DNA from 3 places in the Bradyrhizobium sp. HKCCYLRH3097 genome. Region 1 is predicted to be linked to each of the others. Evidence: predicted binding sites of a transcription regulator. Region 1 holds the regulator's gene; each other region holds the start of a gene.
The links. The regulator PhoB, encoded in region 1, activates phosphate uptake and scavenging genes when phosphate is short. The targets are predictions, from matches to a motif close to TGTCATNNANCTGTCAT.
Positions count from the first base shown of each region.

Region 2: phnC (phosphonate ABC transporter ATP-binding protein) is a predicted target of PhoB. The motif match lies at 1,170-1,186, and genes of this name have one in related genera.
Region 3: ACQR0U_RS00095 (DUF2794 domain-containing protein) is a predicted target of PhoB. The motif match lies at 1,364-1,380, and genes of this name have one in related genera.

Region 1 covers NZ_JBNPTX010000003.1:313,971-317,243, forward strand. The annotation lists gene ACQR0U_RS10425 (trypsin-like serine protease) at 1-930, opposite strand, end outside; gene phoB (phosphate regulon transcriptional regulator PhoB) at 1,078-1,785, opposite strand; gene phoU (phosphate signaling complex protein PhoU) at 1,802-2,518, opposite strand; gene pstB (phosphate ABC transporter ATP-binding protein PstB) at 2,549-3,273, opposite strand, start outside.
Region 2 covers NZ_JBNPTX010000010.1:229,825-233,097, reverse strand. The annotation lists gene ACQR0U_RS23555 (alpha-D-ribose 1-methylphosphonate 5-triphosphate diphosphatase) at 1-466, opposite strand, end outside; gene ACQR0U_RS23550 (DapH/DapD/GlmU-related protein) at 463-1,125, opposite strand; gene phnC (phosphonate ABC transporter ATP-binding protein) at 1,300-2,109, shown strand; gene phnD (phosphonate ABC transporter substrate-binding protein) at 2,189-3,121, shown strand; gene phnE (phosphonate ABC transporter, permease protein PhnE) at 3,217-3,273, shown strand, end outside.
Region 3 covers NZ_JBNPTX010000001.1:21,646-24,918, reverse strand. The annotation lists gene ACQR0U_RS00100 (DUF1223 domain-containing protein) at 189-971, shown strand; gene ACQR0U_RS00095 (DUF2794 domain-containing protein) at 1,392-1,757, shown strand; gene ACQR0U_RS00090 (GNAT family N-acetyltransferase) at 1,803-2,330, opposite strand; gene ACQR0U_RS00085 (Bax inhibitor-1/YccA family protein) at 2,486-3,273, opposite strand, start outside.

The sequences.
Region 1 (3,273 bases):
GGCGGGCGAGCGGTCGAGCGACCACCTGTCGTGCCGGGTCGGGACGAAATCAGGCGCCACGATCAGCTTGTCGGCGACAGACGATGCCGCCGGCGTGCCCCTGTTCATGCCGGCCAGGAAGCGGACGTTGCCGGGGCTGACCTGCGCCACGCCGTTGAACACGCAATGTGCCGCGGTGAGCACGACGCGCGGCGCGACCAGCGTGCCGGTGCACCAGCCGCCGGTCGAGTATTGCGCGACGGTGACGACGCCGATCGACGACGCCGGCCACGAGGTGGGATCGACGACCTCGCCGATGTGGCGGTCGAGCCCGAGCAGTTGCTCCGGACGCGGAGCGGCGATGCCGGCCTCCGCCGATTCCGGCTTCGGCCGCCAGGCCGCAATGGCACTCTGGGCCTGGACGCGCTGCGGCTCGGTCAACTTGACCCGCTGCACGTCGCGGCCGGCCGATCGCACGCCGCTACGGCCCGCCATCACCAGCCAGGCATAGCCCTGCACGACGTCCTGTTTCACACCGCGGCCGTCGAGCAGCATCAGGCCGAGCATGTATTGCGACTGGGCGAAGCCCTGCGCCGCGGCGCGGCTGAACCAGCGGCCGGCTTCGCCGTAATTGCTCGCAACACCTTCGCCATTGACGTAGGCGATGCCGAGATAGTGTTGCGCGACAGCGAGCCCCTGATCGGCGGCCTTGCGGTACCACGCCAGCGCCTCGGCGGGGTTGCGCGGTTGGCCCCAGCCGAAGGCGTGCATGAAGCCGACGTCGAACTGCGCCCGCGCATCGCCCTTGGCGGCCAGCGGCAGCAGCCGTCGCATCGCCGCCGCATGCTGCCCGTTGCCTGCCGCCGCGACCGCGTCTTCGAGCTCGGCGGCCGTGGCGCCCGCCGCGCCGCCGAGCAGCACGGCAAGAGATATGATGATGGTCTTGATCAAGGGCGTCCGCTGGGACCGAAACATCGTGACGGGCCACGAAGCAGACACGATCAAGACGGCGGCGGCGTGGCGGAAAGCGGACCGCGATCTCCTCAATCGGGCCGCCTCGCGCCTCACACCTGCTTCGTGCTCACGCCGGATCGCCCCTTACACCTGCTCGCTCTTGGCGAAGCGGTCATCGAGCGCATAACCGGCGCCGCGCACCGTGCGGATCGGGTCCTGCTCGCGGCCGGGATTGAGCAGCTTGCGCAGGCGGCCGATATGGACGTCGACGGTGCGCTCGTCGATGTAGATGTCGCGGCCCCAGACACTGTCGAGCAGCTGCTCGCGGCTGAACACGCGGCCGGGATGCTCCAGGAAGAACTCGAGCAGGCGGTATTCGGTCGGACCGAGATCGATCGGCCGCCCCGAGCGCGCCACGCGGCGTTTCTCGCGGTCGAGCTCGATGTCGCCATAGGACAGCACGGTCGCCAGCCGCTCCGGACTCGCCCGCCGCAGCAGGCCTTTCACCCGCGCCAGAAGCTCCGGCACCGAGAACGGCTTGACGATGTAGTCGTCGGCGCCGGTCGCGAGGCCGCGCACGCGCTCGCTCTCCTCCCCGCGTGCGGTGAGCATGATGATCGGCAACTGCCGGGTCTCGGTCCGCGCCCGCAGGCGGCGGCACAGCTCGATGCCGGACAGGCCCGGCAGCATCCAGTCGAGCACGACGAGATCGGGAACACGCTCCTTCAGGCGCGTGTCGGCTTCGTCGCCGCGCGCCACGGTCTCGACCTCGTAGCCTTCGGCCTCGAGGTTGTAGCGCAGCAGCGTCGTCAGCGCCTCCTCGTCCTCCACCACCAGAATTCGGGCGCCCATGTCTGAACCGTCTCTCTCAGTTGCCGGGGATCGTCGATGCGAAGCTCGTCATGTCGCCCTTCGGGCGCTTGTCCATGATCTGCTGGCCTTCGATCATATAGAACACCGTCTCGGCGATGTTGGTCGCGTGATCGCCGATGCGCTCGATATTCTTGGCGCAGAACATCAGGTGGATGCAGAACGAGATGTTGCGCGGATCCTCCATCATGTAGGTCAGGAGCTCGCGGAACAGCGAGGTGCAGATGGCATCGACTTCCTCATCGCCCTTCCACACCGTCATCGCGGCCGGCAAATCGTGCGCGGCATAGGCGTCCAGCACCGTCTTGACCTGCGACTGCACGAGATCGGTCATGTGCTCGAGCCCGCGGATCAGCTTCAGCGGATGGAAGTCGCTCTCCAGCGCCGCGACGCGCTTGCCGATGTTCTTGGCGAGATCACCGATACGCTCCAGATCGGTCGCCACGCGCATCGCGCCGACGATCTCACGCAGGTCGACCGCCATCGGCTGTCGCCGGGCGATGGTAAGAACGGCGCGCTCCTCGATGATGCGTTGCAGCTTGTCGACCTCGGCGTCGGTGGCGACCACCTTCTGGCCGAGCGCGATGTCGCGCCGCACCAGCGCATCGACGGAATCGACGATCAGCCGTTCCGCGAGGCCGCCCATCTCCGATACCAGACGGGTGAGGTCCTGCAGATCGCTGTCGAACGCCTTGGCGGTATGTTCACTGGCCATGATGATCTCCTGAAGACAATGTCGTCGGCGTCAGCCGAACCGGCCGGTGATATAATCCTGGGTCCGCCGATCGCTCGGCGAGGTGAAGATCTTGCTGGTGTCGTCGAACTCGATCAGCTCCCCGAGATACATGAAGGCGGTCTTGTCGGAGACGCGCGCCGCCTGCTGCATGTTATGCGTCACGATGGCGATCGTATAGTTTTCGGCGAGTTCCTGGATCAGCTCCTCGACCTTGGCGGTCGAGATCGGATCGAGCGCCGAGCACGGCTCGTCGAACAGGATCACCTCCGGCCGGACCGCCACGGTACGCGCGATGCACAGCCGCTGCTGCTGGCCGCCGGACAGCGACAGGCCCGAGGCGTTGAGCTTGTCCTTGACCTCGTTCCACAGCGCGCCGCCGCGCAGCGCCTTCTCGACCCGGTCGTCCATCTCCGACTTGGAGATCTTCTCATAGAGGCGGATGCCGAAGGCGATGTTCTCGTAGATCGTCATCGGGAACGGCGTCGGCTTCTGGAATACCATGCCGACCCGGGCACGCAGCAGGTTCAGATCGAGCTTGGGATCGAGGATGTTGGTGTTGTCGAGCATCAGCTGCCCGGTCGCCCGCTGCCCCGGATAGAGATCGTACATCCGGTTGAAGATGCGCAGCAGCGTGGACTTGCCGCAGCCGGACGGGCCGATGAACGCGGTGACGCGGTTGGTGCCCAGCGACAGGTTGATGTTCTTCAGCGCGTGATGGTCGCCGTAGTAGAAGT
Region 2 (3,273 bases), on a different contig from region 1:
GCCGGTCGGCGAGCCACCGGCCGATCTCCTCCTCATCGTCGAGATTGAAGGTCTCGTGACGCAGATGAAAGCGCGTGTCGGCTGCGAGCCGCGGGCGCAGCGCTTCGATCGATTCGAGCAGGCGCCGCGCATTGTCGGCGCTGCGCAGGCCCGGCTCCCATGACCAGGTCGTCGCGTGAAAGACCGTGGTGATGCCATTGCTGATGGCCTGGCGGTCGCTGTCGATCAGCGCAACGTCTGTCGGGAAATCGACCCCGGCGCGCGGCATCATCTGGCGCTCGAACGCATCGCCGTGGATGTCGACGATGCCGGGAAGCACAGTGAGCCCCTCCGCATCGAGTTCGAGACCCGACCGGCGTCCCGGTGTCCCGATGCCGGCGATCACGCCGCCGGATATGATCAAGGAGGTGTCGACGAAGTCGGTATCGACGAGGCCGCGGCCTCGCGAGATGGAGATATCGGTCATGGGGCGGCACTCTGCCGCACCGAGACGCGTGCGTCGAGGGCAGCCTCGTATTTGTCGAGAAACGCGGTGATCGCGAGCTTGCGGAAATCCGGCAGCGCCGCGCGCAGCGCCTCGTGATTCCAATCCCACCACGCCAGATCCAGCAGCCGCTGCTCGACCTCGCGCGGAAACCGGCGCTTGATCGGGCGCGCCGGATTGCCGGCGACGATGGTATAGGCCGGAACGTCCTTGGTGACGATGGCGCCAGCCGCCACGACCGCGCCGGTGCCGATGTTGCGGCCCGGCAACACGATCGCGCCATGGCCGATCCAGACATCGTGTCCGATCTGGACATGATGCTCTCTCCGCCAGGCGAAGAACTCCGCATCGTCCGGCTCTCCTGGGAAATAGGCGCTGGCGCGATAGGTGAAATGGGCCTGCGTCGCCCGCTGCATCGGGTGGTTGCCCGGATTGATCCGGGTCATCGCCGCGATCGAGCAGAACTTCCCGATCGTCGTGTAGGTGATCTGGGAATCGTTCACCACGTAGGAGTAGTCGCCCATCGTCACCTCCTGCAGGATGGTGCGGGCGCCTATCTCGCAATAGGCGCCGAGCGTCACGTCCTGGAGCTTGGCCGAAGGGTCAACTGTAGGTTCAATCGAAAGCGACTTGCCGGCCATCTCGCGTCCTGTCTCTACGCCTGTGAGGGTGTTGGATCTCCCCTATGACAGAGGCGTGACATCTGCATGACTGTGACCGGCATGTGGACGGACGTGGCGCCGCAGTGTCCCTGTCACATAACTGTAGAATCCAAACGCTAGCGATAGGCCAAAGCGAGGCGTCTGGAGAATTCAATGCTGGTGGTGGATGGCCTGACGTGCCGTTTTGGCATGAAAGCCGCAGTCGACAATGCATCCTTCTCTGTTGCACCGGGCAGCTTCGTCGGCGTGATCGGGCGTTCCGGCGCCGGCAAGTCGACCCTGCTGCGGTCCATCAATCGCCTGAGCCCGGTGAGCGGCGGCCGCATCCTCTTCAAGGATCTCGACGTGACGGCGCTGCGCGGCCGTGACCTGCGGCAGTGGCGCGCGCGCTCGGCGATGATCTTCCAGCAGTTCAATCTGGTCGGCCGATTGGACGTGCTGACGAACGTGCTGATGGGGCGACTGGCCGAAATCCCGTCGTGGCGCTCGCTGGCGCAGCTCTGGCCAGCGGAGGATGTCGCCATGGCGCTGTCGGCGCTCGAGCAGTTCGACATGGCCTCCCTCGCCGCGCAGCGCGCCGATCAGCTCTCGGGCGGGCAGCAGCAGCGCGTCGCGATCGCGCGCGCGATGGTGCAGAACCCCGAGATCATTCTCGCAGACGAGCCGATCGCCTCGCTCGATCCCCGTAACACCAAGATCGTGATGGACGCGTTGCTGCGCATCAACAAGCATTTCGGCATCACCGTCGTCTGCAATCTGCATTCGCTCGATCTGGCGCGCAGCTATTGCGATCGCCTGATCGGCATGGCGACCGGACGGATCGTGTTCGACGACGTGCCGTCGGCGCTGACGGCGCAGATCGCACGTGAACTCTACGATCTCGAGGCGGACGAGGTGATGGGTTCGATCCATCCGGCACCGGCGGCAACGGTGCCGGTACTTGGCGAAGCGGCCGTGGCCTGAGACGCGGATTTCTGCAAGCTCGAGCTTCCGCATGGCGCGGGGGCGAGACCTGTTACTTACTGCAACAAGAGGGCATGTTATGATCAATCGTCGCATCGTTCTGGCGGGCGTCGCTGCGCTGGCTTTCACGGCCTCGGCGTCAGCCGAGGACTGGAAGGCGAAGTATCCTGAGCTGACCTTCGCCGTGGTCCCGGCAGAGAACGCCTCGGGTGTCACCGAGCGCTGGACGCCTTTCGTGAACTATCTCTCGAAAGAGCTGGGCGTGAAGGTGACGCTGCGTATCGCCAACGATTATGCGGCCGTGATCGAAGGCCAGCGCGCCGGCAACATCCACATCGCGAGCTATGGCTCGGCGTCGTTTGCCCGCGCCCGGCTCACCGGGGTCAAGACCGATGCCTTCGCCAACGACATCAACTCCGACGGCAGCACCGGCTACTATTCGGTGTTCTTCGTCAAGGCGAGCAGCCCGTACCGGAAGGTCGAAGACCTCAAGGGCAAGAATCTCGGCCTCGTCGATCCGAACTCAACGTCGGGCAACAACGTGCCCCGCTTCGAGCTCAACAAGATGGGCGTGACCGACGCCGAGACGTATTTTGGCAAGGTTGTCTTCACCGGCAGCCACGAGAACGCGGTGCTGGCCCTTTCGCAGGGGACTGTCGACATCGCGGCCAACCAATGGACGAGCGACAACGATTCGACGTTGGCCCAGATGCTGACCAAGGGCATGCTGAAGAACGCTGACGGTTCGCCGATGAAGAAGGACGACTTCCGCATCATTCACAAGTCGGCGCCGATCATCAACGGCCCCTACGCCTACAACACCGACCTGCCGGCCGATCTGAAATCGGCGATCGCCAAGGCCTTCTTCGATGCGCCGATCAAGGACAAGGCCGCCTTCGACCGTCTCTCCGACGGCCAGAAGAAGGGCTTCCACCCTGCCACGACGAAGGACTGGGATGGCACGATCGACCTGATCAAATTCGTCGACAGCCTGCGCAAGAAGGCGTCCTGATCGACGATCCATCGATGGTGAGCCGGGTCTCGTGGGGCCCGGCTCGTCCGTTGAAGAATCCCTCGCACGTCCGAACCAAGAGCAGCACGAAGCCGATGGCTGTTGCCGTTTCGATCCTTCCGAGCCAGCAGCTTGCGGCTCTGAACGAGACC
Region 3 (3,273 bases), on a different contig from region 1:
CCAACGCGCGATGCGACAGTTTGGCTCACTCTGAAGTGAGTAGCGGGTGATGAAGGAGGCGGCCTATGACAAAGGCCGCCTCTTTTGCATTTTCGGTTTGTTAACTACGAGGACGGCATCGCGGATGCAGTGATGCACAGGGCGCAGCGGACGGTGGTCCAGACGGGACAGTGGCGATGAGTGGACAGATGTCGTGGTGGTCGCGCGCAGCGCTGAGTGTCTGTGCGGTCATCGCTTTCGTCCGGCCAGCTGCGTCCGATCCCCGTGCGGTGATCGAACTCTTCACCTCGCAAGGCTGTTCGTCCTGCCCGCCGGCTGACAAGATCCTCGGCGAGCTCGCCAGAGATCCTTCGGTCATCGCGCTGTCGCTGCCGATCGACTACTGGGACTATCTCGGCTGGAAGGACACGCTGGCCGACTCCCGCTTCACGGCCCGGCAGCGGGCCTATTCTCGTGCGCGCGGCGACCGCGAGGTCTATACGCCGCAGGCGGTGGTCAACGGCTCCGTGCATGTGATCGGCAGCGACCGCGAGGCGATCGAGGGTGCCATCGAGGAGACCGTCCAGGGTGGCAGCGTGATGTCGGTGCCGGTGAGGCTGTCGGTCGACGGCCAGGACCTTACTGTCTCCGTGGCCGCGGCCAACGACCAGATGCCGCGCAAGCACGGCGAGGTCTGGGTCTGCTCGATCTCGCGGGTGGTCCCGATCTCGGTCGGCCGCGGCGAGAACAGCGGCCGTGATCTGACCTATTACAACGTCGTTCGCGGTCTTCAGAAGCTGGGTGACTGGAACGGGTCGCCGGTCAGATGGAGCGTGCCGCTGGAGAAGATCGCCCGCGAGGGCGTCGATGGCACCGTCGTCTATGTGCAGGACGGCAGTCGCGACCGCCCTGGGCCGATGCTCGGGGCCGCCTTTTCCGAGTTGCCGTTGGGCGGACGGGCTTCAGCAACGGCGCGCGGTCCCGAGCGCTGATCTTCCGTCGTCCTGATCTTCGTTTTCGCTGACCTGCGTTGGGCGCGTCACGTCCGTGCGACGGCGCGTCCCGACAATCTTACGTGCAGCTCACGCCAGAAAAGCAAAAGGACCAACTTGCGTTGGCCCTTTGCCTTACTTGTGAATAGACCCGATCCTGACGACCCCGGGGGGCTGGGGGCTGAGGAATCCGGAACCGAAAGGACCGGGCCAACGCACACGAATCTTATGCCGAAGGTCGGGGGCGGTCGGTGGGCGGAAAGACGGCGCGATTATGATTCTGCTAACGATCCCGTGACGCTTGCGTGTTCGCGGAACCGACGGCCTCGCAGGCTCGGTCGAACTTCAACAACGAAAACGGCCCCTTGCGGCTTCTGCCGGATGGCGCGATCATGTCACACGGATGACAGGAGGACGCCAATGAACCTCACGCCGGAGGACGCCGACCCCAGCGAGAACCGCGCGGCGGCGCGCAGTGCGGCCGCAGCGCCGAGCCGGGTGACGTTCGACCGCCTGGAGCTGAACCGCATCCTGAACCTCTACGGCCGCATGGTCGCCGACGGTGAGTGGCGCGACTATTCAATCGACTTCCTGCGTGACCGGGCCGTCTTCTCCGTGTTTCGCCGGGCGTCCGAGGTGCCGATCTACCGCATCGAGAAGGATCCGCGTCTCGCACGCAAGCAGGGCATGTACAGCGTGATCTCGGCCACCGGGCTGATCCTGCGCCGCGGCCACGAGCTCGAGCGCGTGCTGCTGGTGATCGCGCCCAAACCAGCCCTGGTCTGATCCCACGCGTTCCGGCTTGATCATGACATTCCGACTGGCGCTGCCTTACGCCGGGACGTCGCTGCTCCCGGCCCCGAGCGGGCGCTGCATCATCACAGTATCGAGCCAGCGGCCGAATTTCAGGCCGACGCTCGGGTGGGTGCCGATCATCTGGAAGCCGCAGGCGGTATGCAGCCCGACCGAGCCGGAATTGGCGGAGTCGCCGATGACGGCGATCATCTGGCGAAAGCCTCCCTCCTCACAGGCGTCGATCAGCCGCCGCATCAGGCGCATCCCGATGCCGCGACGCTGGCTGGCCGGAGCGAGATAGACCGAGTTCTCCACCGTGAAGCGATAGGCAGGGCGGGGCCGGTAGGGCCCGGCATAGGCATAGCCCACCACCTCTCCGTCCAGCAGGGCAGCGAAATAGGGGAAGCCGCCGTCGCGGAGCGCCCGGAAGCGGCGCGTCATCTCCGCCAGATCCGGAGGGTCGAGCTCGAAGGTGGCCGTGCCCTCGCGGACGGCTTGGCCGTAGATGGCGGTGATGGCGGGAAGGTCGGCCTCCTGGGTGGGCCGGATTTCAATGTCGGACATGAAGGGAAGCATACCCGGGCGGACGCGGCGATCAATCCGGCCTCGCGGCATGGCTGCCGCTGCGGCTTTGCGCCGGTCGCAATCGGGGTTTGTGCAAACGAAAAGCCCCGGCGGTGAGGCCGGGGCTTCGAAGGTCGCTCGTTCGAGCGCTTGGATCAGTCGCGCTGTCCGAGCAACTGCAGCAGCAGCGTGAACAGGTTGATGAAGTTCAAGTACAGCGACAGGGCGCCGGTGATTGCCGCGCGCTCCGCGATGTCGCCGCCCGCGGAAGCGTAGCCGTAGATGTACTCGTTCTTCAGACGCTGCGTGTCCCAGGCGGTCAGGCCGGCGAACACGAACACGCCGATCACCGAGACGATGAACTGCAGCATCGAGCTCGCCAGGAACAGGTTCACGAGGCTCGCCAGCACGATCCCGATCAGGCCCATGAACAGGAACGAACCCATGCCCGTCATGTCACGCTTGGTCGTGTAGCCGTAGAGGCTCAGCGCGCCGAACGTCGCCGCGGTGATGAAGAACACCCGCACGATCGAGGTGTGGGTGTACACCAGGAAGATCGACGACAGCGAGATGCCCATCAAGGCCGAGAACACCCAGAACAGGATCTGCGCGGTCGACGGCGCCAAGCGGTTGATGCCGGCCGAGATCGCGAACACCATGACCAGGGGGGCCAGGATGAACAGCCACTTCAGCGGGCTCACGAACATCGCGTAGCCGAACTGCGTCAGATAGGCGTTGCCGAACTTGAACACGCCGGCCGCCGGATCGCCGGTCACCGACGCCATGTAGACGCCCAGTGCCGCAAGGCCGGTGATGGCCAGGCCGATGCTCATGTAATTGTAGATGCGCAGCATGTAGGCGCGCAGACCGGCGTCGACGGTCGCGGCATCGGCGCGCCCGGCCACCCGGCCAAAGGGTGAAGCATAGTTGCGGTCTAGGTCCG